Regions from separate parts of the Halomonas qaidamensis genome, predicted to be linked through region 1. Evidence: predicted binding sites of a transcription regulator. Region 1 holds the regulator's gene; the other holds the start of a gene.
The links. Region 1 encodes LexA, which represses DNA repair genes until DNA is damaged. Its sites were predicted from a motif close to TACTGTNTANNTANACAGTA; they were not measured.
Positions count from the first base shown of each region.

Region 2: the regulator LexA is predicted to act here: its motif matches at 9,559-9,578, upstream of K1Y77_RS05345 (LexA family protein).

Region 1 is NZ_CP080627.1:1,599,768-1,614,404, reverse strand. Features, by position in the region: gene K1Y77_RS07515 (glycerophosphodiester phosphodiesterase family protein) at 1-1,150, shown strand, start outside; gene ggt (gamma-glutamyltransferase) at 1,171-2,958, opposite strand; gene ppsA (phosphoenolpyruvate synthase) at 3,113-5,497, opposite strand; gene ppsR (posphoenolpyruvate synthetase regulatory kinase/phosphorylase PpsR) at 5,748-6,581, shown strand; gene K1Y77_RS07495 (hypoxanthine-guanine phosphoribosyltransferase) at 6,634-7,212, opposite strand; gene nagZ (beta-N-acetylhexosaminidase) at 7,267-8,277, opposite strand; gene K1Y77_RS07485 (L,D-transpeptidase) at 8,353-8,880, opposite strand; gene K1Y77_RS07480 (TetR/AcrR family transcriptional regulator) at 8,858-9,535, opposite strand; gene lexA (transcriptional repressor LexA) at 9,863-10,543, shown strand; gene K1Y77_RS07470 (energy-coupling factor ABC transporter permease) at 10,601-11,272, opposite strand; gene purU (formyltetrahydrofolate deformylase) at 11,291-12,145, opposite strand; gene K1Y77_RS07460 (ribonuclease J) at 12,422-14,023, shown strand; gene moaE (molybdopterin synthase catalytic subunit MoaE) at 14,105-14,581, opposite strand; gene moaC (cyclic pyranopterin monophosphate synthase MoaC) at 14,586-14,637, opposite strand, start outside.
Region 2 is NZ_CP080627.1:1,135,949-1,150,585, reverse strand. Features, by position in the region: gene K1Y77_RS05395 (ABC transporter permease) at 1-127, shown strand, start outside; gene K1Y77_RS05390 (ABC transporter permease) at 124-1,278, shown strand; gene phaC (class I poly(R)-hydroxyalkanoic acid synthase) at 1,438-3,291, opposite strand; gene K1Y77_RS05380 (phasin family protein) at 3,385-3,795, opposite strand; gene K1Y77_RS05375 (hypothetical protein) at 3,950-4,357, opposite strand; gene aroC (chorismate synthase) at 4,419-5,510, opposite strand; gene prmB (50S ribosomal protein L3 N(5)-glutamine methyltransferase) at 5,524-6,483, opposite strand; gene K1Y77_RS05360 (Smr/MutS family protein) at 6,666-7,229, shown strand; gene K1Y77_RS05355 (patatin-like phospholipase family protein) at 7,248-8,288, opposite strand; gene K1Y77_RS05350 (alpha/beta fold hydrolase) at 8,323-9,201, opposite strand; gene K1Y77_RS05345 (LexA family protein) at 9,601-10,059, shown strand; gene K1Y77_RS05340 (Y-family DNA polymerase) at 10,056-11,402, shown strand; gene K1Y77_RS05335 (sodium-dependent transporter) at 11,364-12,827, opposite strand; gene K1Y77_RS05330 (YbfB/YjiJ family MFS transporter) at 12,913-14,136, opposite strand; gene K1Y77_RS05325 (M20/M25/M40 family metallo-hydrolase) at 14,326-14,637, shown strand, end outside.

The DNA of each region.
Region 1 (14,637 bases):
ATTTGATACTGTTGTGACGCCTCTCTTGTGGGGGCTACCCGAATATAATGCTGTGTTGGTTCCAGCGATGCTGGCTTATTTAACCAGCTACGTACTCGTTACGTTAACCATTACATTTTTAGGTATTGCCACCAATGCGCTGCTAACCGCCTGCCTTTACTTACAGTTAGCCCATCGCGAAATGCGCCCTTCCCCTCGTTCAGAAAACGCTCACCCTGGCCGTCTTGCGTGGGCGATTGAGCTGAGCGTGCTGCTTCTGGCTGGACTTCAAGCTTGGTGGATACTTAATAGCTTTGAAATACGCGATAACGTTGCGGTCATCGCCCATCGTGGAAGCTCAATGGTAGCGCCTGAGAATACCTTATCGGCAATAAGGCAAGCACTTGAAGACGGCTCTGATGCCATAGAACTGGATGTTCGCCTAAGTGCTGACAATCAAGTACTGCTCTACCATGATCGTAGCTTGGCGCGCCTGACTGGCGATCAACGAGAATTTGGTGACCTCACCCGAGCAGAATTGAGCAAATTTGATGTAGGCAGCTGGTTTGGCGACGCCTTTCAAGACGAAAGAATTGCTGGTTTAGATGATGCGTTGGCGCTAGTACGAGGACGTGCTGGCCTGATGATTGATATGAAGCCATCACCAGGCGACGAAGAAAAGCTCGCTCGCGCTGTGATAGCAACCCTTGAGGCAGAAAGCGACATTCGTTACCGCTGCTGGGCAACCCAGAATAACGTGCTCAATGCGAATGCGAACTGTGGGTTTCCAAATGTGTTCCTGGAAATGCGGATGGCAACCATGTCGCCCAGTATGGTTACCTATTTAAAACAACAAGCCCCTGACTTACGCGTCACTTTACTTGCCCAACTAATACTGGCTGGCACATTGGATCGACGCCAATTTGATGCGCTTGGCCTGCGCCATAACCGCATCACAGCGCAAGAAATACGCTTGGCTGCGCTTTATAATTACGAAATACATGCCTGGACAGTTAATGACCGAACGCGCATGTCTACCCTCATAGATCTTGGAGTTGATGCGATCATCACCGACTATCCAGACCGCTTAAGTGAACTAATAGAAGACCGCCGCGCATTAAGCGACGGCGGTCTCATGTTGGTAAAGCTCCGCAACTGGTTACGGCAATAGGTTACCCATCATGATGAGCATTAGTCTCCCATCACAACGCCTTCACGACGCGGGTCGGCGCCCCCGAATAAGCTGCCGTCCTCCAAGCGCATAATGGCTTGCAGTCCGCTAGTAAGCTCACGCTCGTTGACGGTATGCCCACGCTCACGAAGTGCTTCAATCGTCTCCTCAGGAAAGCGCCCCTCCTCAATAAACACATCACCACCCAGAGTGATAGCGTGAGGTAGATTCAGCGCTTCCTGCGCGTTCAACCCCCAGTCGCGCATAGCCACCAAGGTGCGAGCAGTATAATGAATAATGGCGGCACCGCCTGGTGAGCCCAAGCTTGCCACTAGCTCTCCACTTTCTTGATCAAACACTAGCGTTGGACTCATGCTTGAACGAGGCCGCTTGCCAGGCTCAACACGGTTGGCGACAGGTTCACCGTCTATCTCGGGAACAAACGAAAAATCCGTCAGCTCATTATTCAGCAAATAACCACCCGCCAACCCAGTTCCACCGTCGGCTAAAATACGTGAACCAAATGCTTGCTCGATGGTGGTCGTCATTGCAAGTGCGTTGCCCTCTGCATCCACAATGCTAATGTGGCTGGTACCATACTCAGGCTGCTCAGGTTGGCTTGCAACACTAATCGAAAGCTCGCCAGGATTACCTGGTTTAGCACTCCCACCCATGCTTTGCTCATCAATCAATGCACTTCGGTTAGCTAAATAATCAGGTGCTAGCATGAGCGACCAATCACCACCCGGTGCCTCAACAAAGTCAGGGTCGCCGATATAGCGACCACGGTCAGCGAATGCTAAGCGAGACGCCTCTAAAAACTGGTGTAGCCAACCGCTGCTACTCACACCATCCTCTAACGGCGCTTCCAGTAAAGGCTGCTGTTCTAGCATGCCTAAAATTTGCATCACCGTCAGGTGGCCCGACGAAGGTGGCGGGAAACCGCACACTTCCCACTGCTGCCAAGGCGTGCACAGTGGTTCTCTTTCTAGGGCCGCATAACCACTCATGTCATCTGACGTTAGCGTACCTGGGCGCACAGGGTGTGATTGAACACGCTCAACAAGATCTTCTGCAATATCTCCTTCATAAAGCGCGACGCTACCCTCTTCGGCAATACGGCGCAAAATAGCAGCCAATGCAGGATTTTTAAGCGTTTCACCAACGGCTATCGGCTCCCCGTCACCGGTGTAGTAAAAGTCACTTGCCAGCACATTATCACGCAGAGCGGTGTCATTCGCTAAGCTAGTGTGCAAGCGTTGGCTAACTCCAAAACCTTCTTCTGCAAGCGTAATGGCAGGGGTTAGCAGCTCTTTCCAAGGCAACTGGCCATGCTCTGCGTGCGCCATTTCAAGCATACGTACGGTGCCAGGCACACCAACAGATAAACCGCTCGCCACTGCATCGGCAAATTCAAGTGGCTCACCGTTCTCGATAAATAGCTCACCGGTCACTGCCGCAGGTGCGGTTTCACGGCCATCATAAGCCTGTACATCATGCCCATCGTAATGCATCAAAAAGGCACCACCACCGATACCACTCGACTGAGGTTCAACAAGTGTCAGTACCATTTGCACCGCTACGGCGGCATCAATGGCATTGCCACCGGCTTTCAGCACCTGATAACCCGCATCGGTTGCCAACGGATTTGCTGCCGCTACCGCAAATGTCGAAACCTCCCAGCCAGGCTTCTCTTCAAAACCTGATCCTACTTCAGGAGTAATAGAGGGCACTTCATAACTAAACCCCCAGCTATATAGAGGCACTAACATTAAGCCCGTTAGCGATAACATCCGTTTAGGCAACATGCTTTTCTCTCCTACGACAGTGATTTAGCGCGCATGAACCTCACGACGCCCCAACATTCTATAACTCAGTCAAAGCGTAGCCTATAAAACGCACTCGCCCGGCACAATGGCCGGGCGAAGATACGAATTAGATTCGTCATGCTGCTAGAACGTATTATTCAATGGTTTCACCTGCCAGCATAAACCAAGTTTCAAGCACTGCATCTGGGTTTAAAGAGACAGAATCAATTCCCTGCTCCATTAACCACTTGGCCAAATCCGGATGATCAGAAGGGCCTTGGCCACAAATACCAACATACTTGCCTTGTGCTTTGCATGCCTTAATGGCCATGGCTAACAGCTTTTTCACTGCTGGATTTCGCTCATCAAACAGGTGCGCAACGATACCTGAGTCACGATCAAGTCCAAGTGTTAGCTGGGTCAAATCGTTAGAGCCAATAGAGAAACCATCAAAGTACTCAAGGAACTCATCAGCCAGTAGCGCATTAGCTGGCAGCTCACACATCATGATAACTTTTAAGCCATCAGGATGAGACTCACCGCCCCGCGGCAAGCCATTAGCAGCCAACAACTCGACTACCTCGCGCGCTTCATCGGTGGTGCGAACAAAGGGCACCATGATTTCAACGTTATCAAAGCCCATTTCTTCACGAACCCGCTTAAGCGCTCGGCACTCAAGCTCAAAACAGGGTCTAAAGGCATCTGAGATATAACGAGAAGCCCCCCTGAAACCAAGCATTGGGTTCTCTTCACCGGGTTCGTAGAGTTTGCCACCAATAAGGTTTTCGTACTCATTTGATTTAAAATCAGAAAGCCTTACGATCACTCGCTGGGGGTGAAAAGCAGCAGCCAGTGTTGAAATACCTTCGACCAGCTTATCAACATAGAAGCTGACTGGATCATCGTAACCGGCGGTGCGTAAATCGATAACTTGCTGCAGATCGGCAGGCAGCGTGTCGTAATCCAACAGCGCTTTAGGATGCACACCAATCATACGGTTGATGATGAATTCCAACCTGGCGAGACCAACCCCCGCATGGGGCAAACCAGCAAAGCCAAAGGCACGATCCGGATTACCCACATTCATCATAATTTTAAAGGGGATCTCAGGCATTGCATCAACACTTGACACCTTACAATCAAATGCCAAAAGCCCTTCATAGACGTGCCCAGTATCACCTTCAGCACAAGACACCGTGACATCCATGCCTTCTTTGAGCTGAGTGGTCGCATCACCACACCCTACCACTGCGGGAATGCCTAATTCTCGGGCAATGATGGCGGCATGACAGGTTCGTCCACCGCGGTTTGTTACAATCGCTGACGCACGCTTCATGATCGGCTCCCAATCGGGATCGGTCATGTCGGTCACCAGAATATCACCCTCTTGAACCTTGTCCATTTCTTCAGGACTTAGCACTGTTTTTACCGTACCACGCCCAATACGCTGACCAATCGCCCGTCCAGTGATCAGTGTGCGTCCTTTCTCACGCAGGTGAAAGCGTTCTAATTTACCGCCTTCTTGTTGAGAAACAACGGTTTCAGGGCGAGCTTGAACGATGTAAAGCTGACCATCGTCGCCATCTAGCGCCCACTCAATATCCATCGGGCGCTGATAGTGCTTTTCAATGGTTATGGCTTGCCGCGCGAGATCCATAATCTGTTCATCGTTAATACAGAACCGACCACGATCTTTGAGTGGCACGTCAACAGTTTCAACCGACTTACCGGCACTGGCGTCTTGGCCGTAGATCATTTTGATCAACTTAGAGCCCAGTGTGCGACGCAGTACCGCAGGGCGGCCCGCTTCAAGCGTGGGCTTGTGCACATAAAACTCGTCAGGATTAACAGCCCCCTGAACAACCGTTTCGCCAAGCCCCCACGAAGCGGTTACAAACACCGCATCGCGGTAACCAGACTCTGTATCCAAAGTAAACATGACCCCGGAGGCACCGGTCTCGGAACGAACCATCTTCTGCACACCCGCCGACAGCGCTACATTTTCATGGGCATAGCCGCGGTGAACGCGATAGGAGATCGCACGGTCATTAAACAGCGAGGCGAACACTTCGTGCACCGCTTGCTTAATATTGTTAAAGCCTTCGATGTTTAGGAACGTTTCCTGCTGCCCTGCAAAAGATGCATCGGGCAAGTCTTCTGCTGTTGCCGAGCTGCGTACGGCAACTTTCAAGCTAGGATGTTTGGCTTGAAGCTGCTCATAGGCATCACGTAGCGCGTTTTCAAATGCAGGGGGAAGTGGGGTATCAATAACCCATTGGCGGATGGTTTTTCCAGCCTCGGCCAACGCTTTAACATCATCGACATCAAGGCGAGCAAGGGTGGCATTGATACGATCATTTAACCCTTCGTGAGAGAGAAATTCACGATAGGCATGAGCCGTCGTGGCAAAACCACCTGGCACTGTCACACCGACACCCGACAAATTCGATATCATTTCGCCAAGCGAAGCGTTTTTACCACCCACGCGTTCGACGTCTGCCATACCTAGCTGATCGAACCATAGAATGTACTCTTCCACGCAACCCCCTCGCTTTTAGACTGCTTCGCGACCCGGTAGGCCGACTCTTATAGACAATGCCACCCTAGCATTGCCATACAGCATTCGCCATTGGTCTAATAGCGTACGGAGTGGAGGTTTTTTACAACAAAACGCTATAAATAGCTTTTTATGTAGTGGGCACGAAAAGCACGCAGAATTAAGCACCAAATATTGTGCTAATCCGCGGTGCAACCCACAATAGGCGTTCTATTTACTGGTGGACTTGGTTATGAAGCGTACAGCTTTTTTTATTTCAGATGGCACTGGCATTACTGCGGAAAGCCTTGGGCGTAGCCTCTTGGCCCAATTTAGTGATGTTGAAATTAATATGTTAACCAAGCCTTACATCGACACGTTAGAAAAGGCACAGGCATTAGCAGAAATAATCGAGTCTACTGCTAACCGCGATGGTCACCGTCCTATTATTATTGACACCATCGTAGATCAGGACATTCGCAATGTTATTCGGCAAGCCTCTGGATTTAAGGTAGATATTTTCTCCACCTTTCTAGAGCCGCTCGAACAAGAATTAGAAACGCACTCTTCCTATAGTGTTGGCAGGACGCACTCAATTGGTAGCGATGATGTCTATATGGATCGCATCCATTCAGTACACTTTGCACTAGATAATGATGACGGTGCTCGCACCCATCAATACGATAAAGCCGATATTATTTTGGTCGGCGTCTCTCGTTGCGGTAAAACGCCCACGTCTCTTTATTTAGCGCTTCAGTTTGGCATACGAGCAGCTAACTACCCATTGACTGAAGATGACCTGGATGAAGATGGCAGCTTGAAGCTACCTAAAGTGCTAGCACCGCATCGCCATAAATTATTTGGCCTGACAATTGATGCCCGCAGACTAGCAGCGATTCGCAATGAGCGGCGCCCAAATAGCCGTTACAGCTCAATGGATCAATGTTTACAAGAAGTTGGTCAAGCAGAATCGCTTTACCGTTCGATGCATATCCCGTTTATCGATACAACGCGCTTCTCGGTAGAAGAGATTTCAACGCGTATGATTGCCGAAACAGGCTTAACGAGGCGTTTTTCACCTCGCTAAGCCTAAAAAAGTGCCAATGTAATGCACTGGGCTTATTAAGATCTCAACTTAACTACATGCCCTTAGGAGCAAATATCCCAGGGGCGTTACGCCAGTAGCCTTTGTAGTCCATGCCAAAGCCGAAAACGTAACGATCGGCGACTTCAAGGCTACAGTAATCGGCTTTTAAGCCAGGTACTGCTTTACGGTCGTGCTGTTTGTCTACTAGTACAGCCGTGGTAACGCTTGCCGCTTGGGCTTCCTCGCAATAGGCGAGTATGGCCGCCAATGTTGACCCTTCATCAAGAATGTCATCGACGATGACAACGTGGCGCCCTGCCATGGGGATTTCTGGTGAAACGCGCCAGAAAAGCTCGCCACCACGCAATTCGTTGCGGTACCGCGTTGCATGTAAATAGTCTACTTCCAGCGGAAAACCAAGTCGTGTTAACAGATGTCCTGTGGTAATTAAACCACCATTCATAACGCAGTAAAAAACCGGCAGTTTATCTCCTAGATCTTTGCTAATCGCTTCAGCCATTCGATCCAGCGCACGCTCTACCTGCTCTTGGGAAATTAGGCAGTCAGCGTTATCCATCAGCTCACGCATTGAGTCAAGCGACTCAAGCGCCTCTTTATCCAATTTAGACATTGGGTTACTCCAGGACGAGATTAACAATTAAATGATGTTAGAAAGGGTAGGTAACTAGGTAGCCAACGCCTCTAATTTAGCGTGGGTGCGGCGCCAACGACCTAATGCAGTTAGTGCATCTAAATCTGGCCGGGCCCGTCCATAGCGTAGCTTGGTGGGTCGTTTACTTTGCATTCCTTGACATGATTCAACAATTTCTAACGCAGCTGAGCGATCATTACAGACCAGCAACATATCGCAGCCTGCGGCTAGCGCAGCGCTAGCGCGCGCCTTTGGATCACCAGCCTCATGGGCACCTGCCATGCTTAAATCATCGGAAAAAATACAGCCCTTAAATCCTAGGGACTCTCTTAACATACCCAGCCAATTAGGCGAAAAACCAGCCGGACGGGAATCAAATGCGCTGTAAATAACATGGGCAGGCATAACGCCATCAAGCTGTGCCGCCAGCTGACTAAACGGGACAAGGTCATGCTGTTTAATCACTGACAGGGGGCGATCATCTACCGGTAACGCTACATGAGAATCAGCGGCAACACCCCCGTGACCAGGAAAGTGTTTCCCTACCGCAGCCATACCTGCTTCATGCAAGCCATTAATAAAACTCTGCCCCAAAAGCGCGACATGGGCAGGGTCAGTGCTGAAGCTGCGATTCCCAATAACAGTGGATATGCCACTTTCAACATCTAAGACAGGCGCAAAACTAATATCAAGACCACAAGCAGCCATTTCCATACCCAGTAGCCAGCCAGTATCTTTAGCTAACGTGAGTCCTGTCGTTGGATCATCAACAAATTGTTCACCAATACGCGACATAGCAGGAAGATGAGTAACACCTTCTTTGATACGTTGAACCCGGCCACCTTCTTGATCAATGCCAAGCAAAAGCTCGCTGCGGACGCGACGAATATCACTGCAAAGCTTTCGGACCTGGTAAGCATTTTCGACATTTCTAGCAAATAGAATGACACCACCCACTGCAGGGTCCATCAAAAGATGTTTTTCAGCTTGCGTTAATCGTGGCCCTTCTAGGTCGAGCATGACCGGGCCTAAAGAGTGAGTCATTGTGATGGATCCAACAAAAGGGTGACTGATTTTAGTTGATCAGCATCGTGTGTCAAAAAATCAGTAATGAATCGACTAGGCTTGACCATCATGAAGCCAGACAGGTGTACCAGGTCGGGCGTGCTTAAATAGAAAAAGCAGATCACTATTACGCAGCCGGATGCAGCCATGTGACGCAGCGATACCCATTGGTTGGTCGGGTGGCGTGCCATGCAAATAGATATAGCGACGCTGAGAGTCAACACTACCGCCTCGGTTAAGCCCCAGTTCTAAACCACAAAGCCACAAAATACGCGTTAATATCCAATCACGATGAGGAAATTTCTCCGCGAGTGCTGCCGAAAATACCTCTCCCGTCCATCGACGCCCACGAAAAACCGCATTGTCAGGTAGACCGTCACCAACTGACGCACGGATATAGTGCCACCCACGAGGCGTTTGACCACTTCCCTCCTGCTGCCCGACGCCTTTTTCACCCGTTGATACAGCGCACGTATATTGCGGCGTGCGCCCTATCCAATAGCACAATTGCTGTTGCTGGATATTAATTTCTATCCACCCTTCATCCAATGGCGGCAGCTCAGCTAGCGTGGGCGTTCGCATAATGTCCTTCGTCAGCGGCAGGTGGCAGCGGCGCATTCATAGCGGCAACCACCACTGGGCGTAAGCGTCTCACCAAATCTCTTACCGTTACTTGCTCATTATAATCCTTGGCGGCAATGTCTCGCAGTGCATCTAGCCCAGACAGCGTAAAGATCACGGTACCAAGCATAAAATGCAGCCGCCAGAAACGTTCAGCATCAGGCAAATCAGGCGTTGCTTGACGCACAAGTTCTGTAAAGCGGGTAAAGACATCGCCATACTGCTGCTGAATGTAACGTCGCAAATGGCCCTGTGCCTGACTATACGCCAACCCTAAGAGACGCATAAAGACCTTCAGACTATTACGCTCGGCAGGTACCGTCAGCACCGTGCTCGCCATTGTTTCCAACAATACTTCAAGGGGTATTACATCACCGTGATAGTGCGCTTCAAGCTCATCAAGCGCAGTATGAAAGCGCTCAGAAAACGGATCTAAATAACGTGCAAACACCGCTTGGATAAGTGCTTTCTTAGAGCCAAAGTGGTAGTTAACAGCAGCCAAATTGACCCGCGCTTTGCTGGTAATATTGCGCAGCGACGTTTCAGCAAACCCGCGCTCAGCAAATAGTACCTCTGCAGTATCAAGGATACGCGTTACCGTATCAGATTGCGCCATAGCGCCCTCCAGAAAACGAGTGTTTAAAACATCGTTAAATACTATGCCATAACGTAAGCTGGCTCAATCACTTATCGTTGGCTTTTTGTTCAACGCTAACGGACGCTTTAAGCGCATATTCAAACGCCTGCCGAACACTACAATTGATACGCTACTGAGATAACACCACGCTCATTCGTATAGATCTCCTTACCAATAAGAGGCCACCGATAGCGCCACTGTAGGGCGCTCTACCATGTACTGGACAGAGCAACATACTGTATACTTAACCACATACTGTTTAAGCCGACAGGTAGTTACTGTCTTGTCCAATTTTTGGAGGTTGTTATGTCACGCCCACTTACCGCGCGCCAGCAACATGTTTTTGATTTTATTGTTAAAACAATGGGTGAATTTGGCTATCCACCTACCCGAGCGGAAATTGCAAAAGCACTGGGATTCCGCTCACCTAACGCGGCCGAAGAGCATCTGAGAGCACTTGAGCGCAAAGGTGCCATTCGCATTATTCGCAATACCTCGCGAGGGATACGCTTACCTAATCAAGAACCCCAAGAGATAAGCGATGTTCCTGCCACAACACTCCCTGCGCAGGCAGAGCCACTACCACATAACGGCCTGCCCGTTATTGGAGAAGTTGCCGCAGGAAGCCCAATTTTAGCGGCTGAACATATTGATCGTTATTGTCCGCTACCGGCTGAATATTTCACCCCTAAAGCAGACTACCTACTTAGGGTGCGTGGTTTATCCATGAAAGATATCGGCATATTAGAAGGTGATCTGCTTGCTGTGCATCGGACTGATCGCGTTCGTGATGGCCAGATTGTGGTAGCAAGGCTGGAAGATGAAGTGACCGTTAAGCGTTTTAAACGTCAAGGGCATACAGTGACGTTGATGGCAGAAAATAATGATTTCGCACCAATTGAAATTGATCTGCGTACGCAGCAGCTAGATATTGAAGGGGTCGGTGTCGGTGTCATCCGTGGCGGCAATGGCCAAGCGCTTGGATAAGAAAGTGTAAATAATGCTGAGGCAATCGATAGAGGATGCCTCAGCATTACTGGAGTATCATTGAGAATCTATATAGCGGTGGTCATTAAAGGTCGCTACCCAACCCGGGTGGTACACCAGCAAAATGCTCAACAGCATGCCAGTAATGAAGGCTTCCGAGGGCATGAGTAGTGGTAGAAAGCGCGCATACTCTTGAGCTAAATAAATCGCCTCGGGATCAGTACCTGCAACGACTATTAACAATACCGCTGATAAACCGCCACCCAATGTCGCTAGCGCAGCGCCAAAGAAGCCACATGCAAATAGAAACACCATTAGGTTATCCGGCAACCGTCGATCAACTAATCGCCATACCAGCCCGGTAATAACTGCAGGGACAATACCGGTTACCAACACGTTGGCCCCAAGTAATGCCCACTCGTTGCGGCCAATAGCGCACATCGCAACGTTAATCAGTATATTGCTAATTAGCGCAAGCGGCATTTTGAAGACCAGCGTCATTAAGACGGTAAATACTAAGTGTAACGTTAGCCAGTCGACCGCTTGAGCACGCAGCTGCCACATCAACACCACCGTTACCGTTGCTGCTAGCCAGCGGTGCTGAAGTGCCACATCGTCAAACAGAGCCTGCCATGGTCGAAGCCACAGCATCCATACAAGCATGCTAAGCGATAGCAACCAAGTCAATATCAACGCCCAGGGGGCTAAAACACTCTGCGCAAACGACATGGCAGTCCCTATTCGTAATTAACTAAAAACCACCGTTTTATTACCATGGATGAGCACTCGATCTTCTAAGTGCCACCGCAAACCGCGAGCCAACACGGCTTTTTCAACATCGCGCCCAAAACGCACGAGATCTGTTGGCGTATGACAGTGACTTACCCGATGAATATCCTGCTCAATAATCGGCCCAGCATCCAACTCTTCGGTAACATAGTGACAGGTGGCCCCAATCAGCTTAACTCCTCGCTGATAAGCTTGATGATAGGGCTTAGCACCGGCAAAAGAGGGTAAAAAACTGTGGTGAATATTAATCACTCGACCTGCGTATCGTGAGCAGAGAGAAGGCGGCAAAATCTGCATATAACGCGCCAGCACCACACAGTCAGCCCGGGCACTATCAATCTGCGCTTGAACTTGCTCGAAAGCAGCCTGCTTGTTATCAGGATCAACGGGCACATGATGGTATGGAATGCCATACCATTCAGTAAGAGATCGCATATCCTCGTGGTTTGAAATTACCCCAACGATATCACAGTCAAGTTCACCAGCCTGCCAACGGTACAGTAAATCAACTAGGCAGTGAGACTCACGCGACACCATTAACACCACACGCCTGCGTTTTTGAGTATCAACCAGCGACCACTGCATGTGAAAGGCCTCTGCCACTGGCTCAAACGCACTACGCAGCGCCTCTGCTGACATACCTAGCGAATCTGCCAGAATTTCATAACGCATAAAAAAGCGACCAGTCTCAAGATCAGAGTGCTGGCTTGCCTCAGTAATAGAACCACCTTGCTGAGCAATAAAGCTTGAGACACGCGCCACAATGCCCACTTGATCAGGGCAAGAGACCACCAAACGGTAATAATGAGACATAAATAAACACTCTTGACATATTTTAACGGCACGTTCGACAAGCCCCTACCATCAGTAGGAAAACTGTATATAAGTGAAATAGTGTACCTTATGCATAGCAAGGAAGCACCGCAGCTGAGTGCCGTGATGATTGTTACCCGCCCCTGCCTTCCCGTATAGTTAAGGTCTTACTTTTTAGGCTTTTCATTACTGATGCATCCACCACGCGTTCAACTTCGTCCCCGCCGTCGCCCACCGCTGCACTTACTGCCGCTAGGTGGGTGTGGTGAAATTGGAATGAATCTTACGCTGTATGGATACGACGATACGTGGATCGCCGTCGACTGCGGCATGATGATTCGTCAAGATCTACCTAACTCCCCATTGCAGGTGCCCAATACAGAGACACTAGCAGCGTTAAGCATTACCCCTAAGGCTCTCTACATTACTCACGGCCATGAAGATCATATTGGCGCTGTGGCATGGCTTTGGCCTAAGTGGAACTGCCCTATTTTTGCAACACCGCTAGCAGCGGGGTTGCTGCGTCACAAGTTCGCAGAGCACCAGCTTAGCAGCGCTGCCATTCAGGTTGTGGAGCCGGGCGATGCCATGGAACTTGGCCCTTTTACGCTGCGTTACCTTTCGGTCACCCACTCAATTCCTGAAAGCTGCTCAATTCTAATGCAGGCAGGTGACTATCGCGTACTGCACACAGGAGACTGGAAATTAGATCCTAACCCGTTAATCGGCATGCCCATTGACGCTGCTCAATTTCGTGCACTCGCACCTATTGATTTGGTCGTAGGCGATTCCACCAATGCCCCGATGCCCGGTCATTCTGGCAGTGAAGGAGACGTAGCAAAGGCACTTGCCCATACTTTAAGACAGTGCACAGGCCGCGTCGTTGTATCATGTTTTGCGAGCAACCTCGCCCGTGTATTAGCCATTGGGTTGGCTGCGCAACAATGCGGCCGACGGGTCAGTCTTATGGGTCGCTCAATGGAGCGTATGGTGAGTGTGGCAAGAGGGCTGGGGTATCTAGACGACTTTCCGCCGTTAGTGCCGCCCCATGATCTAGGCTATCTGCCGCCAGAAGAAGTTGTGATTATTGCCACAGGCAGCCAAGGCGAACCGCGTGCCGCGCTACAGCGTTTAGCACAGCGCAGGCATCCGTTTGTTGATCTGGAGCCTGGCGATAGTATTATTTTTTCTGCCAAAGCTATACCTGGTAACGAGCGCCCTATTGAACAGCTTAAAAAACGTCTAGCGCAGCTTGGGGTAGTAATTTTCGATGAAATGAACCATCCAGAACTACATGCTACCGGGCATCCTGCTGAAGATGAGCTAAGAAAACTGTATCAATGGGTTCGCCCAAAAACATTGCTGCCAGTTCACGGTGAAGCTCGTCACCAGGCCGCCCATCAGGAAATTGCCGCCAGCCTCGGCATTAACGCTCCGCTCGCTCCGGTAAATGGCGACATGCTGGCGTTCGACAATCTAGGGTTACGTTGCGAAGCTCGCCACCCACAGCCTCCCTGTATCGTGAACCAAAATAGCGTTGTGCCTCATCCAGGGCTTGAGACAGGTTCTCACTCGACACGACGCGGCAGCCTGTTTTTGGCGCTTCCCGTTACGGCTACCGACACTGGCTGGTGCCGGATTGGCCGTTTAATGCTGGATGCTAGCGCGACCAGCCCACTTGACGAAGACAGTTTCAGCGAATGGCTAGATGACCAGCTGGAAGAGATAGAAGCGGCCACCTTGGCTGATTTACGCCAAGCGCTACAGCCAAGATTAATTCACTGGTTAGCCAATCACCTCCAACACATGCCAGACGTGCACTTGCAGATAATGGCAACCGAAATGCCCTCGTCAGAAGCGCTTGGCAGTACGTTTTAGACGGCGAAACTAACGGTCACGGCGGTACTAGCGATCAAAACTAATATCCTTAGCCCGCCATCCCTGGCTTGTTATCCTTAACTACCAACGCTCTGCCGCCTGCTGATCGGTGTGGCGCTCTTTTACCCAGTAAGCACCATCGCGGGAGTGCTCTTTCTTCCAAAATGGCGCCTGGGTTTTTAAAAAATCCATAATAAAGTCACAAGCTTGGAAAGCATCACGGCGATGAGCGCTAGCCACCAGGACACGTACAATAGGGTCTCCCGGGGCCAAATCACCAATACGGTGAATAATCCGTATGGCCTGCAACGCCCAGCGCTGATAAGCCTGTTCACCAATCTGCGTTAATGTGCGCTCAGTCATCCCAGGATAGTGCTCTAGGGTAAGCCTAATGACATCTGGGGTTTCATTAAAATCACGCACAAACCCAGTGAAGGTGACAATAGCACCAATATCGGTACGCTGGCGAAGCGTACTTTCATAGCCATCATCCATTTCAAACGGCGCTTCTTGAACCCTAACGGCAATATCCAACTCAGTCTCTGCGATGTCAGTCATGGACTTACCCCCCCGTCACTGGAGGAAAGAAGGCAACTTCATCCTCATCAGTAAGT
Region 2 (14,637 bases), 460 kb from region 1:
GGCACCGCTGGCTACTCTGCTACCGCCCTTATTAATATTGCTGCTGTTCCTGCTGCCTTTACCCTTCGCCATTCATGCCTTGCCAAAACAATTAAACATCAACCCTGCTGAACAGGTGTCCTCATGAATGCCTGGCAACGATGTTGGCAAGCGTGGCAGGTAGAGATTGCGAATATATTTGCTGATCGGGCCGTGCTGCTCGTAATTGTCGGCGGCTTACTATTTTATGCCGTTCTTTACCCTCTTCCCTATCATAAGAGCGTGCCGGGAGAACAAGCAGTGGCGGTGGTGAATCATGATCACACTCATCTGGCCCGGCAACTTATCCGCATGGCAGATGCAGCCCCTCAAATTCGAGTCGCCGCCCAGCCGTCCAGCATGGCAGAAGCAGAAGCCTTACTGGCCAGCGATGCTGTTCATGGGCTATTAATTATTCCTTCCGGTTTCGAGCGTGATATTTATTTAGGACGCCCAACCAGCCTCTCTTTTGCTGGGGACGCCAGCTATTTTCTAATTTACGGCAATGTGGTTGAGGGCTTGCTGACAGCCGCGACGACACTCAGTGTGCAAACCCAACTCGTTGGTAGCTTAATGAAGGGAGAAAGTCCTGCACAGATTCCTGGACAAATTATGCCGATGCGGCTCATCACTAAGCCCGCGTTTAACCCCACGTCGGGCTACATTAATTACATTGTGCCCGCTGTCTTTGTATTAATTCTGCACCAAACGCTACTCATTGCCGCAGGTAGCGTAACCATCAAAGATCGCGCGCGCAGGCGTCTGGGGCAAACCGCGCCATCGCTCGCATTAGCGCTGCCGCTTCGCCTCTTCACCTTTCTGCTTATCTACCTATTATTTGCCATGCTCTACTTTGGCTTTTTCTTCCAGCTTTATGGTGTTCCCCATGCGGCTGCGCCTAGTGAATTACTCGCCTTCAGCGTGCTATTTTTCATAAGCGCCACGTTATTCGCCATTTGGCTTGGTTATCTGCTTCCGCGACCAGAACAGCCCACTGTGCTGGTTCTTCTTTCGTCACTACCGATTGTCTTTACCGCTGGTTTTGCCTGGCCTGCCGAAAGTCTACCCAAATGGCTAGATATCCTAACCCTACTGATTCCAGTTAAACCTGGCATACAAGGTTTTTTAGCGATGAATCAAATGGGTGCCCCGCTTCTCAGCATTGGGCGCGAAATTAGCGTACTGATTGGATTATGTATTCTGTATGGCGGATGGCTTTGCTGGCTCGCTTGGCACCAACGCAAGCAGTCACATTGCTGAAAGGGTGGTTTGAAAGTTAGCTTGAAAGGTAATAACGCAAATGGCGGTGATGCCTTATTAGATCACTCCTAATAGGACATCACCGCCATTTTCTACTGCTCTAACTGTTAACGACAAACGCAACGTTTGTTCGTTAGCCTATCATGCCATGGTGGCAAATCATTCTGCGGCGGGAATTTCGCCCAACACCTCAGGAATCGTCATTTTCACATAGCGCCCGGGCGCGCTTTCAATCACGCTTAGTTCACCTTCTCCAGGCTGACGCGCGGGCACCATTTTTTCCGGGTCAGGATCAGCATAGCCGTTCTCCGTTACCCATGCCTGCCAGTGTGGCCACCAGGAGCCTTCGTTAAAGGTGGAGCCTTCTTGCCATGCTTCATGGGTGTCGGGCAGCGCATCGTTGGTCCAGTAGCCGTATTTATTCTTGTGGGGAGGGTTCACAATGCCCGCGATATGGCCAGAACCACCCAATACAAACGTCACCGGCCCTTTGGGTAACAGCGCGCCATAATACGTACTGTTCCACTTAGCGATATGATCTTCTTTCGTCGAAACGAAGTAGCACGGCGTCGAGATTTTACGAAGGTCAATCTTCACCTCGTCCAGCTCGATACCACCTGGTTCTACTAAACGGTTTTCCAAGTACATATGGCGCAGATACCAGGCATGGGTACCAGCAGGCAGGTTAGTCCCATCAGTATTCCAGTACAGCAGGTCAAACGCGGCGGGCGTTTCGCCTTTCAGATAATTATTGATGTAGAACGACCAGAAAAGATCATTCTCACGCAATAAATTAAAGGTGTAGGCCATCGAGCGGCCGTCTAAATATCCTTTCATTTCCAGCGTATTTTCAATTCCCTCAACCACCCGTTCGTTAAGGAATACGCCAATATCACCAGGATCACGAAAGTCCTGCAGCGTCGCCATATAGGTCACTGACTTCACTTTTCGACCACGCCGAGTGCTTGTCAGATAGGCCACCGTAGAAGCAGTTAGTGTGCCGCCCACACAGTAACTCAACAGATTGACTGACTTCTCACCACAGGCTTGCTCAATGGCCTCCATCGCGCTGACGGGGCCCATTTGCATGTAATCAGCCCAGGTAATATCGCGCTGTTCTGGGCCAGGGTTACGCCAAGAAATCAGAAATACCGTGTGCCCTTGGTCTACCATCCACTTAACCAGCGAATTGTCTTCTCGCAGGTCGAGAATGTAGTACTTATTGATCCATGGGGGCACGATCAACAGTGGCGTTTTAAAGGTTTTTTCCGTGGTGGGGGTGTATTGAATTAACTGAATCAGCTCATTTTCATACACCACGGCACCTGGGGTGACAGCAATGTTATCGCCAACACCAAAGGCACTTCGATCGGTCATGCGTACGTTAATACCCTCGGCGGAATTCGCCAGGTCTTCTCGCAGGCGCGTCAGGCCATCTACTAGGTTTTGTCCACGCGTCTCAATTGTACGACGCATGACTTCGGGGTTAGTCGATACAAAATTAGTAGGCGACATGGCGCTTACTAATTGCCGAGCATAAAACGCTAGATTGCGTTTCTGTGTCGGGTCTAAGCCATCCAGATTTTCAATAAGCTCCTCTACCATCTGCGAAAACAGTAAATATTGCTGCATAATCGCTAAGTAGTAAGGCTCTTGTGTCCATGCTTCATCTTTAAAGCGGCGGTCGCCTTTTGCAGGCGTTATCAATGGCGTCACTTGCTCACCAGACATCGCCCGCACACCCTGCTGCCAAAGTAGCCACTGATCTTGCAGTAGGCGGGACTGAGTTTGCCACAGCAGGTTAGGGTTACTCATGAGCGACTGTGCGGCGGCTTCAAAGCTTTCACGCATATCACTGTAAACGGAGTCAGCAGCTTCGCTGGGTGCTATCCGTGACAGTAAATCCTCAAGCAGGCCTTTGTACTGTTCACCAACATCGCTTAGCTGCACTTTCCATGCTTCAAGCTCTTCTTGAGAAACACCTTGAGACGGCATTTTCCACCCTGACAGCATACTCACTCTCCCCTCACCTGCTTGGCATTGTCTGCCCAGGCACATCATCCAAAAGAACGCGGCGCCTTCAAGGCGCCGCGAACATCGTTACGTTTAGCTTTTACGTGAAGATTGGCTAGTCGATTTCGCAGGCTGTTCACTTTTCGCAGCAGAGGTGGCTTGCTCGCTCATTTTCTGCCCAGCTTCGCTGAACAGCTTTTCCATTTCGGATTTGAACTGCATGCTCATCTCGCCCATGACGCGGGCATCTTCCTGCATCTGCTGAGAAAGCTCATTCATCATTTCGGCTTGTTTCGTACCAAAATCACGCAGGCTTTCAGCATCGTTAATTTCCGTCGCACTGCGAATGCGCTCGGTGCCCATCTGGCTGTAGCGTTTCATTGCTTCCAGCTGATACTGGGTCATTTTTTCCATATTGTTGAGCATCAGCGAGTTCATCTTGCGCATTGGCTCGAACATTTGGCGCGTTTGGGTACTAAAGGCGTCCATCATTTTATCTTGCATAGTGTCTGCTCCTATCTCTCATTCCTTGGCATGAGCCTGGAGTGGCTCATCACACGGCAAATTGCTGCACTGCAAAAAGAGTAAACGCTGCATTGCTGCTTTGCAACATTCTTAGCAGCACGCTCAACAACGCTACACATTTCACATGACAGTTCTACCCTTTAGCGCGAGAGCGCGAAGAAGCTGTTGCTTTCGCTTTGGAACTTCTCGCACTTGATGCGCTTTTACCTGACGCTGCATTGGCAGCCTCTTGGGAGTCATCCTGATTCGCGTCGCCAGCCTGGTCGGCACTGCCACCTGAGGTTCCTGCTTTACGCAACATATCCAACATCATCTGCTGATACGTACCGAAATTAGCTAGCCCCTGAGAAAGTCCTTGTTGCATCATCGGCTGCTGCAGGAAAGGACGCATTAGACTCATAGGGTCATAACCATCCACCCCAGATTCCATTTGCCGCTGAATATTTTCCAGCAGGCTTTGCTGAAACGCCTCAACATCCGGCAGCCCTAATGATTGGCGAAACTCATCCGGTGTCAGGTCAAATTCAACGTTAATTTTCATAGGCGACTCCTTAACCATCTTCCTAAGAGTGTAGCAGCGTTACGCTAAGCGCACCGTGCTGTTATTGTTGTTCTAAACGCGGTGTATCAACGCTAACATCGCCATTCTGTCCACGATGACGTAGCCAATGGTCTAGCAGCGTGATTGCCATCATTGCTTCAGCGATAGGCGTCGCGCGAATACCGACACAGGGGTCATGGCGACCCTTTGTTATTACCTCAACTGGTTGGCCATGTACATCAATTGAACGCCCGGGCGTAGTAATACTTGACGTTGGTTTCAACGCTAGGCGGGCAACGATCGGCTGCCCACTGGAAATTCCGCCTAACACGCCACCAGCATGGTTTGACAAGAAGCCCTCTGGGGTCATCTCGTCACGGTGTTCACTACCCCGCTGGGCAATGCAGCCAAACCCTGCACCTATCTCTATCCCTTTTACCGCATTGATGCTCATTAAGCCATGCGCCAGATCAGCATCTAAGCGGTCAAAAACCGGCTCACCCAGCCCAACCGGCACACCGTCGGCAATCACGGTAACTTCCGCGCCCACCGAGTCTTGGTCACGACGCAGCTGATCCATATAGGCTTCAAGCTCAGCCACTTTGTCCGGATCGGGGCAGAAAAAGGCATTTTCGCTCACTGCATCCCAGGTTTTGAAGTCGATTTTAATTGGCCCCAACTGGCTCATATAACCACGAACTTGTATCCCTTTTGCGGCCAGCACCTTCTTAGCGATCGCGCCAGCGGCAACGCGCATCGCGGTTTCCCGTGCGCTAGAACGACCGCCGCCCCGATAATCGCGATGACCATACTTGTGATGGTAGGTGTAGTCTGCGTGGGCAGGCCGGAATTGATCTTTGATTTTAGAGTAGTCTTTGGAGCGCTGGTCGGTGTTCTCAATTAGCAGACCAATGGACGAACCAGTGGTTTTACCTTCAAACACACCAGAAAGAATCCGCACCTGATCCGGCTCTTTACGCTGGGTGGTATGCCGAGAACTGCCTGGGCGGCGGCGATCTAAATCGTGCTGAAGGTCCTCTTCACTGATCGGTATGCCAGGCGGACAGCCGTCAACAATCGCGCCTAAAGCAGGGCCGTGGCTCTCACCAAATGTAGTAACGGTAAATAGCTTGCCAAAGGTATTGCCAGACATGGGCGTTAGTTCCTCACGCAAAAGACGCCGCATGGGCGTCGAGTTCAGCGGCGCTCAAGGCAAAAACACCCTGGCCGCCACGCTCGAATTCAAGCCAGATAAAAGGCACTTCAGGAAAAGCAGCCTCTACATGGCGGTCGGAATTGCCAACTTCAACAATCAGCCATCCCTCGTCGGTTAAGTGCTGGCGCGCCTCGCACAGAATGCGTCTCACGATATCTAACCCATCGTTACCAGCCCCCAGCGCCAAGGCAGGCTCGTGGCGAAACTCGGCGGGCATGGTGGCCAGATCACGTGCATCGACATAAGGCGGGTTTGATACGATCAGATCAAAGCGCTGGCCTTTCAAACCATCAAACACGTCGGACTCGACGGCCCGTACGCGATCACCAACGTCATGACGCGTGATATTTTGACGCGCAACCGCTAAGGCATCCTGGCTAATATCCGCCAGGGCGACCTCACTGGTCGGCAGCACCAACGCGGTGGCAATGCCGATACAGCCAGAACCGGTACATAAGTCCAATACTCGGGCAGGCGGTTCTTCTGGGAACCATGCTGCAAAGCCATCTTCAATCAGCTCGGCAATAGGCGAGCGCGGAATTAATACGCGTTCGTCAACGTTGAACGGGAACCCGGCAAAAAAAGCTTCACCCAGTAAATAAGGCAGCGGGCGGCGAGTAGTTACCCGCTCTCGCGCTAAACGAATAATGCGCTCGCGCTCTATTGGCAACAGGCGTGCGTCTAGCACAGCAGGATCGACGTTCCACGGAAGGTGCAGTGCGCCTAAACACAGCGCAACGGCTTCGTCCCAAGGCGATTCGGTGCCATGCCCATAATGCAACCCCGCCAGATAAAACTCACTGGACACCCAGCGTAAATAATCGCGTAATGTAAAAAGCTCGCTCACCACTGCCGACTCCGGCAGCGAAAGCATTGAGTGGGAGGTCTCATCATTAAGGTGCGTGGTCACAGCGGCTCCTGGCGTATAAAGATTGATGAAAAGATTGTACCTTTGACGCCGTCTGGTTCACAGCACGCGGTTCACAAGCGTGCGTTTCACAACAACATTCAGCTCGCTATCCTGTGTGTTTCTCAATTATGCTTGTTTATTGACACTTTTCTTAACATTTAACTTCTCGATTTGAGCTAATCATGACGCGACACCTGCCCAACGACGACGATATCAGTGCCTTTCGCCAAGCGCTGCAGGCAGCAGGCGTACGCCGTATTGCCAGCAACCAAGCCAACCCAGGCAAGCCCAAACGTAACGATGATGCCCAACAGGCACGCCGGCGAGCTGCGGTAGAAAGCAACACGCTACAAACCAGCGGTCGCACATCTGACGGCCGAGTAGAGGCAGTACGCCCTTCAGAGTATCTGGAGTTTAGCGTTCCGGACCTGCCCTGGCGCACCTTTAGCCAGCTAAAGCGCGGCCAAACCGCTTGGCAGGCTGGGCTGGATTTACACGGCTATACCCTAGAAGAAGCTCGGATTGAGCTTGAAAGTTTTTTACGCGACGCTGCTGCACAAGGCATGCGCTGCGTTCTGGTAGTTCACGGTAAGGCCTGGGGTACCACATCGGACTTTCCGGTACTTAAAAGCCATACCAACGCATGGTTAAGAGAGTGGCCCGGCGTCTTGGCGTTCTGCTCCGCCATCGATATCGATGGCGGCACAGGGGCGGTGTATATTCTGCTGCGCAAGCGCGGGCAGTAAGCAGCTATTTCACTACGCTTACTCGGTGGCATCAGAGGCAATACCAGGCATCCGTCGCTCCAGTGCTTCATCGGCAAGATGCCGACCCAGCCGAATTAATTCGTTGGCTCGGTGAAACTCATAAGTGCTGCAAACAGTTTTGGGAATTTCAATCAATACATCTGGCGGATAGCCTGCGATTTTATACTTCGCGAGCGCCGCCTGGGTGATATCAAACGACTCTAAAATCATATCGAGCTTGCCCCATTCACGCTTACCACGCAGATCAACGGTTTCATCAACGTCACTCTCTTCACCATTGCTACCCCCCAGCCCGTCCCACAGCCGCCGTGTGGTGGCACGAACGTCATCCATCCAACCGCCAATATTAGCATCGCGATCGCGTTCTAACGCGGTGCGGCTATCGCTCTTATCTTCGTGGGGTAACAGCTCCTCTAACGTGATGGGTTGCGGACTGTGCGCCGTCACGTTAACCGCTACAACAAAGTCCGCTTCATGGGCGGCTAATATCGGCATCATCGGCAGTGGGTTCAGTAAGCCGCCATCAACGAGCACTTGGTCCCCCACATGCACTGGGGTAATAACGCCAGGCACGGCAATAGAGGCTCGAATTGCCTGAAGCAAGGAGCCGTTTTGAAACCACACTTCACGCTGACGAACCAGATCCGTTGCGACGGTTGTTACCGGAATAGGCAGCTCTTCAATCAACCTTTCGCCAACCAGCTCTTCTAACTTGTTCATGACCTTATTCGCCCGCATGGCCCCCATCGGACTCCAGGTCACATCGACCAGCTTTAGCACGTCTAAATAATCCAGCGTACACACCCACTCGCGGTACTCAGGCAGTTTTCCAGCCGCATAGATACCGCCAATAAGCGCGCCCATGGAACAACCCGCAATCGAGATAATCTCAAAGCCACGTGCTTCTAATGCTTCGATAACACCGATATGGGCGTAGCCCCTAGCTCCTCCACTCCCCAATACCAACGCAACCTTATTGCCATTATTTAAAGGAAGGTTTCCCAAAGGTGTATCAGCAGTTTGCGTCACTTTTTTCATTGTCATCTTCCTAATGCTGAACAACAGATAACCGTTACACTTGTTGCCGGATTATCTCAGCCACGTGCTCAACCGCCTGGGGTTCAAGGTGCAGATGATGGCCACCCGCTAGTACATGGCGCGTTAACTGGGGCACCGCTTGGCGTGCTTTTTCCGCCCAGTCCCGCTCGCCTAAAATACCCCGCTCCCCTTCTATCAATAGCACCGAGGTTTGAATCTCCGCCAGTAGTGCCAACACCTGCTGGGGTGTAAAGCGCACCAAAGAAGGCTTTAACAAACGGCTATCAGTGCGCATTTGCACATGCCCATCGGCGGTAGCTTGCGTGTTACGTTCGACAAGTGGTGTAGCGGTGATGCTGTCCAGCGGCGTGACGCCTCCGGCTACCCGCGCAGCGACTGCGCTCTCAATATCCGGATAACGAGGGGGCCGGGAAAGCGGCCGCCGATAGGCTATCAACCCTTTACGCAGTTGGCTGGCTGTCTCTTCAGCCGGTGTGTTTAACGCACCTAAACCATCTAGCAAAATAAGCTTATTCACCCGCTCGGGGAACGCTGCGGATATGAGGCAAGCCACGGCGGCCCCCATCGAGTGAGCAAGTAGCGTTGTCTTTTCGAGCGCTAATGCTTCCAAGGTATCCAGCACATCATGAGTGTAGTCCCATAGTGCATAGTCGCTTCCTACAGGTGCATGGGCCGAATGCCCGTGACCACGAAAGTCGATCGCCACAATACGAATATCCAATGCTTTTACTAACAGCGGCGCTAGCCGTGTAAAGCTTGCAGCGTTGTCTAACCAACCGTGCAGTGCCACCCAAGTAGGCGCAGTGCTACGCCCCCAGCTAAGTGCTGCCAGCCGCCCATTCGCCAGGGAAAGCGGCTGCGCAGCGGTACCGACATGAGTCGATTCATTCATAAACAGGATCTCTTTAAAGCCGGATAACCAAGCAATATCATATTCGTCAGATGACGCTCTAAGGCGTAAACGTTACCATGCTAAGCGCAGCGCTTCTGCCGCTTTTATGGGGAGTTCGCTGCTTGCTACTACTTCGTAATGTGTTGAATAACGATGACCAACAGGAAAATGGCTATGAAACCACGTCGTGATACCCGTGCTCGCAATCTTGTGTTCTTAATTACCGTGATAAGTGCACTGGTGGTTGGCATGTGGCTCGCTCGCTAAGCCAATAGCACCCGCTAAACCAATATTCCCCTGGTACCCTGCGCTGAGCGTCGCTTGCAATTTTTTCCCCATGAATAAATACTGCCTATATACTGTATATAAACACACTATTTATTCATGAGGATGCCGACGATGCCGTCTCAACCCACTTATTGTGCAACAACCATGGTTGCGACAGCCCTGCCGTTAACCTCTCAACCGCTGCCCTTTCCAATGCTCTACGGCCGCGCTGGGTTTAGCGGCTTCCCTTCACCTGCCCAGGATTACGAGCCACGCACACTAGATCTCAATGAGCGGTTGATTAAACACCCCAACCACACGTTCTACCTCACCGCCACAGGCGACAGCATGGAAGGCTGGGGGATATTCGAAGGTGATTTGCTGGTGGTAGATCGCAGCATACCGCCCCGTTTAGGGCATATCCTGGTCGCCATGTTTGAAGAGGAAGTACTGATAAAGCGTTATGCGCTCTATCAAGGCACGCCACATCTTTGTTCGGCACATCCTCACTACCCACCACTCCCCCTAGCAGAGACGGACTGCCAGCTATGGGGTGTGGTACGCGCTGTGGTGCATGAGTATTTGCCATGATTGGCCTTGTTGATGCCAACAACTTCTACGTGTCATGCGAGCGGGTGTTTAATCCTGCGCTTGAAGGCAAGCCCGTTGGCGTGATGTCGAATAACGATGGCTGTGTGATTGCCCGTTCGGCCGAAATGAAAGCGCTGAACATCCCCATGGGCACTCCCTCTTTCCAACTAGAAGGTTTGCGTCGGCGGGGCGTAATTCACCTGCTGTCCTCTAACTACGAGCTGTATGGCGACATGTCCGCACGACTCGCCCAGCTACTGCGGGATGCCTGCCCCGACATCGCGCCTTATTCCATTGATGAAATGTTTATCTACCTGGATGGTTTCAGCGACGCTCAATGCCAAACGCTCGGGGAAGTCTTACGCCGCCGCATTCGCCGCTATTTAGGGCTGCCTGTCTGTGTAGGGCTAGCACCTACCCATACGCTAGCCAAGCTCGCTAATCACGTTGCCAAAAAGCAGCCTCACTACCAGGGCATCTGCCTGCTCACCGCCAATAGCCCAACCACGGCTGCGCTGCTTAAACAGCTGCCGGTGAATGACGTATGGGGCATCGGTAGACGCCTAGCAGAACGGCTTGCGGTGAGTGGTATTCGCACGGCGTGGCAACTGCGGGAGTGCGATCCAAAGCAACTTCGCAAACGATTTTCAGTGGTGCTTGCGCGTACAGCACTAGAGCTACGTGGTATCTCCTGCTTGGAAATGAACGCAGTCGAGCAGCCGCGTCAGCGTATTATGACGTCGCGCTCTTTTGGTCAAGCAACCGGCGTAAAAGCGGAATTACACGCAGCACTGCGCCGCCATGCCCAGCGTAGTGCCGAAAAACTGCGCCAGCAGAAAAGCCTTACCCGCGCCGTGCTGCTGTTTCTGAACACCAACCGCCATCGTAAAGACCAGCCTCAACTCTCGCCTAGCGCGATGATTCCCCTGGCATCGCCAAGCGACGATACCCGCGTCATTTTAGAAGCTGTACGCGAAGGGCTTGAACAGATGTACCGGCCAGGTTTTCAGTTTATGAAAGCCGGCGTCATGTTATTGGACTTAGTGGATGTGCAGCAGTATCAACTTTCACTGTTGCAGCCCTCACCCAAGGCGCACCCGCACTTGATGAACACCGTCGACGCCATTAATCAGCGTATGGGGCAAGGCACCATTCGTTTTGGAATGACAGAGGCGGAAGCACCGTGGCAGTTGCGCTGTGCGCACCGCTCCAACCGTTACACCACCTGCTGGGACGAACTCATGGAGGCAGGCACTCACCCTGGCGCCATTGCGGCCGCCAGGGTGAAGCGTGAACAACAGCAGCTAGCGCGAGCGCAGCGCTTGGCGCAGCCGCGGGCTTAATGCCTCTCCGATCAGCGCAAATATCACTAAGATCGCCAGCAGTATCGGCCAGTGAACAGCAAAAGACACTGGGTAAAGGCCCAACGCATCGACAAAAATGACCAAGATACCCAGCGGACTCACGTAACGCACCATGGCTAGCCACAGTGCATAAGGCAACGGCGCAAGGCCCAGCTCGTCGCGGAAGGTTTCACTTTTCAGCACAAACCCCGCCAGCAGCACCATGCCCAAACCTCCCAGCGGCATCATCCAGCGCGAGGTCAAATAATCCAGCCAGTCAAAGAAGTGTTTACCCGCGAGTGTCCAATCAGCGCCCAGGTTAAACGACAGCATAGCCAGCGTGCTGATCAGCCATAGCACGATGCCCGTCGCCCAAGAGGCCGACTTACGGGTCATGCCTTTGTTATCGCATAACCACGACACCGTAGCTTCCACCATCGAAATAGACGAGGTCAGCGCTGCCATTGAGAGCATTAAGAAAAACAGAATGCCAAATAGCGTGCCCATTGGCATCGCCTGGAAAGCCAGCGGCAAGCTCATAAAAATAAGCCCAGGCCCTTCACCAGGATTCATACCGTTAGCAAAAATGACCGGGAAGATTGCCAACCCCGCCATGAGTGCAACCACGGTGTCAGCAATGGCCACGCTTACCGTGGTACGCCCAATCGAAGCACCTTTGGGCAAGTAGCTACCGTAGGTAAGAATCGCACCGGATGCCAACGACAGTGTGAAAAAGGCATGGCCCAACGCCGCGAGCATCCCTTCACTCGAGAGACTTCCTGCGTTAAACGAGAACAAGAAGCTCACGGCCTCGCCAAACCCACCAGAAAACACCCCGAAGATAATCAGTAGAACGAGCATGAGCACTAGCCCGGGCATCATCCAACTGACATTTTTCTCGATACCTTCCTGAACGCCTTTGCCCACAATTACCATGGTCAATACTGCCACCAGGGTACTCCAACCACCCAGGATGAACGGGTTGGCGTTATTCGCGCTAAATACGGCGGCCATATCGTCAACGCTGCTGCCAGCCAGTCCGCCGGTGAGCATTTTCCATAAATAGGAGAACGACCAACCTGCGACCACGACATAAAACGACAGAATCATAAAGCCGCAAAGCATCGCCATCCAACCAATCAGCGACCAAACAGAAGAGCGACCAGACTCATTGACGACACGCCGTATCGCATCGATAGGGCTGCCGCGCCCACGGCGACCAAAGGCAATCTCGGTCATCATCACCGGTACGCCGACGGCTAGAATGCACGCCAGATACACCAGCACAAAAGCTCCGCCGCCATACTCCCCGGTGATATAGGGAAATTTCCAAATATTGCCCAGCCCCACCGCCGAACCGGTGGCTGCCAGCATAAAGCCCCAGCGGCCCAGCCACTGAATGCGAGGTTGCCCAGAAGACGCCATGACCTTCCACCTTGTCAGAAAAAAGCGCCTATCCTAGAGGATTTTGTCGACAAAGCCCAAAACTCTTGCAGGCATCAACCAACTATTACGCCACCGATAGCGCTTTGGCCTGGGCATCTAGCCGCTGGGCGGTTTGGTCTACCTGACGTAGCCAAACTAAAAGCAGCGCCCCTAACGTGACAAAGCCGCCCGCCAGCCATAAGCCCAAGTAGTAATTGCCAAAAGACTCCGCCAACATGCCGGTCAGCGCAGGGGCAACAATTTGGGCGGCACCATAAGCCAGTGTCATCTGCCCCATTAATCGGGCAGGGCTTGATGGGTATAGCCTACCCGCCATGGTGAGCACCAAACTGACACAGCCCAAGAAGGTACCTCCATAAAGCACTGCACTTAACAGCACACCTATTAAGCTTGATGTCATCGCAGGCAATACAATGCCCACCACCTGAACCAGCATGGCCACAATGAGTGCGCCTAAATAACCAATACGTCGCGCCACTAGGTCCCATAGCATCACCGCAGGAGCCGCGGCCAACCCTACCAGGGCAAATGTCCAGTTTCCTGCGCCAGCCAGTAGCGGTTCACGCTCGACAATCGTCACAATAAACGTCGCACTAATCACATAGCCATAACCAGCACAGAAATAGGCCGGTAGCATAAGCCGCATAAAGGTACGACTGGGTGGCTTGGCCGGTGCATCATGATGAGCCGCGCTACCAAGTACCGGCTTAACAGGCCGTGGCAGCCATCGCCAAGCAGGCACTAACAGCACTGCGGCTAAACCACTAAACCCCCACCACTGGGCCTGCCAGTTAAGCGACAGTGCGAGCATTAGCTCAACCGCCAGCGCCGCCACCACAATACCAATACCCACCCCAGCAAAATGAATGCCTAATTCACCCCGCTGTCGGTGCTGAATCAGCCAGTGCAAAATCAATCCCGAAGCCAGCAGCATAGAACCGCTACTCGATAGCCCCGCAAGAAAGCGAAGCCCCGCCCATAGCCAGAAGTGATCGGTCAGCGCCATACCGGCAGTGGTTAACACCGCAAGCACCAGGCCAATTCGAAACAGCGTGTCTTTGAGATACACCGAGCGAATTGATGCTGCCAGCACCGCGCCTAACATGTAGCCCGCATAATTAAGCGCAGCCAGCCAACCACCGTCGGCGTCGTTAATCCAGCTCTGCTGCTGCATTACCGGCAGTAGTGGGGTATAGGCAAAGCGCGCAATACCAATACATAAAATTTGGCTAAAAATGCCCGCCAACAGCACTTTAAAGCGCTGCGATTTAAGGCTAGCGGTACTCATGAACACTCCCCCGTCAAGGTACTTTCGTTTTTATCGTCGTCGTTGTTATATTCATTTTTAATGAATCAATCATACGCCGAAACGTCCATGGCACCATCGCCCAAACGTGGCATGCCCAAGCAGCGCATCTGCTTCAAGAATCTGGCAGACTAGTAAGCGGTAAACACCACCCAACGGAGAGTGCTTAACATGAGTAACAGCGCCAAACCCTGGACGCAGCCAATGCCCGACGCGCAGTTCAATATTATGCGTGACATTCTTGCCGCCCCTAGCCCAGTAGGCCTGGAAGGCGCAATGACTTACGGCGTTCTAAAGCCTTACTTTGAAAGCTTCGCGCCAAGTGACTGGCATCTTCATCAATTTAAAGGCAATGCTGGCGTGGTGCTGGACACACATCCTGGCCGCGATGACATGTTCAAAGTCATGATCATCGGCCATGCAGATAAAATCCGCATGCAAGTTCGCTCGATTGGCGACGACGGTAAGATCTGGATCAACACC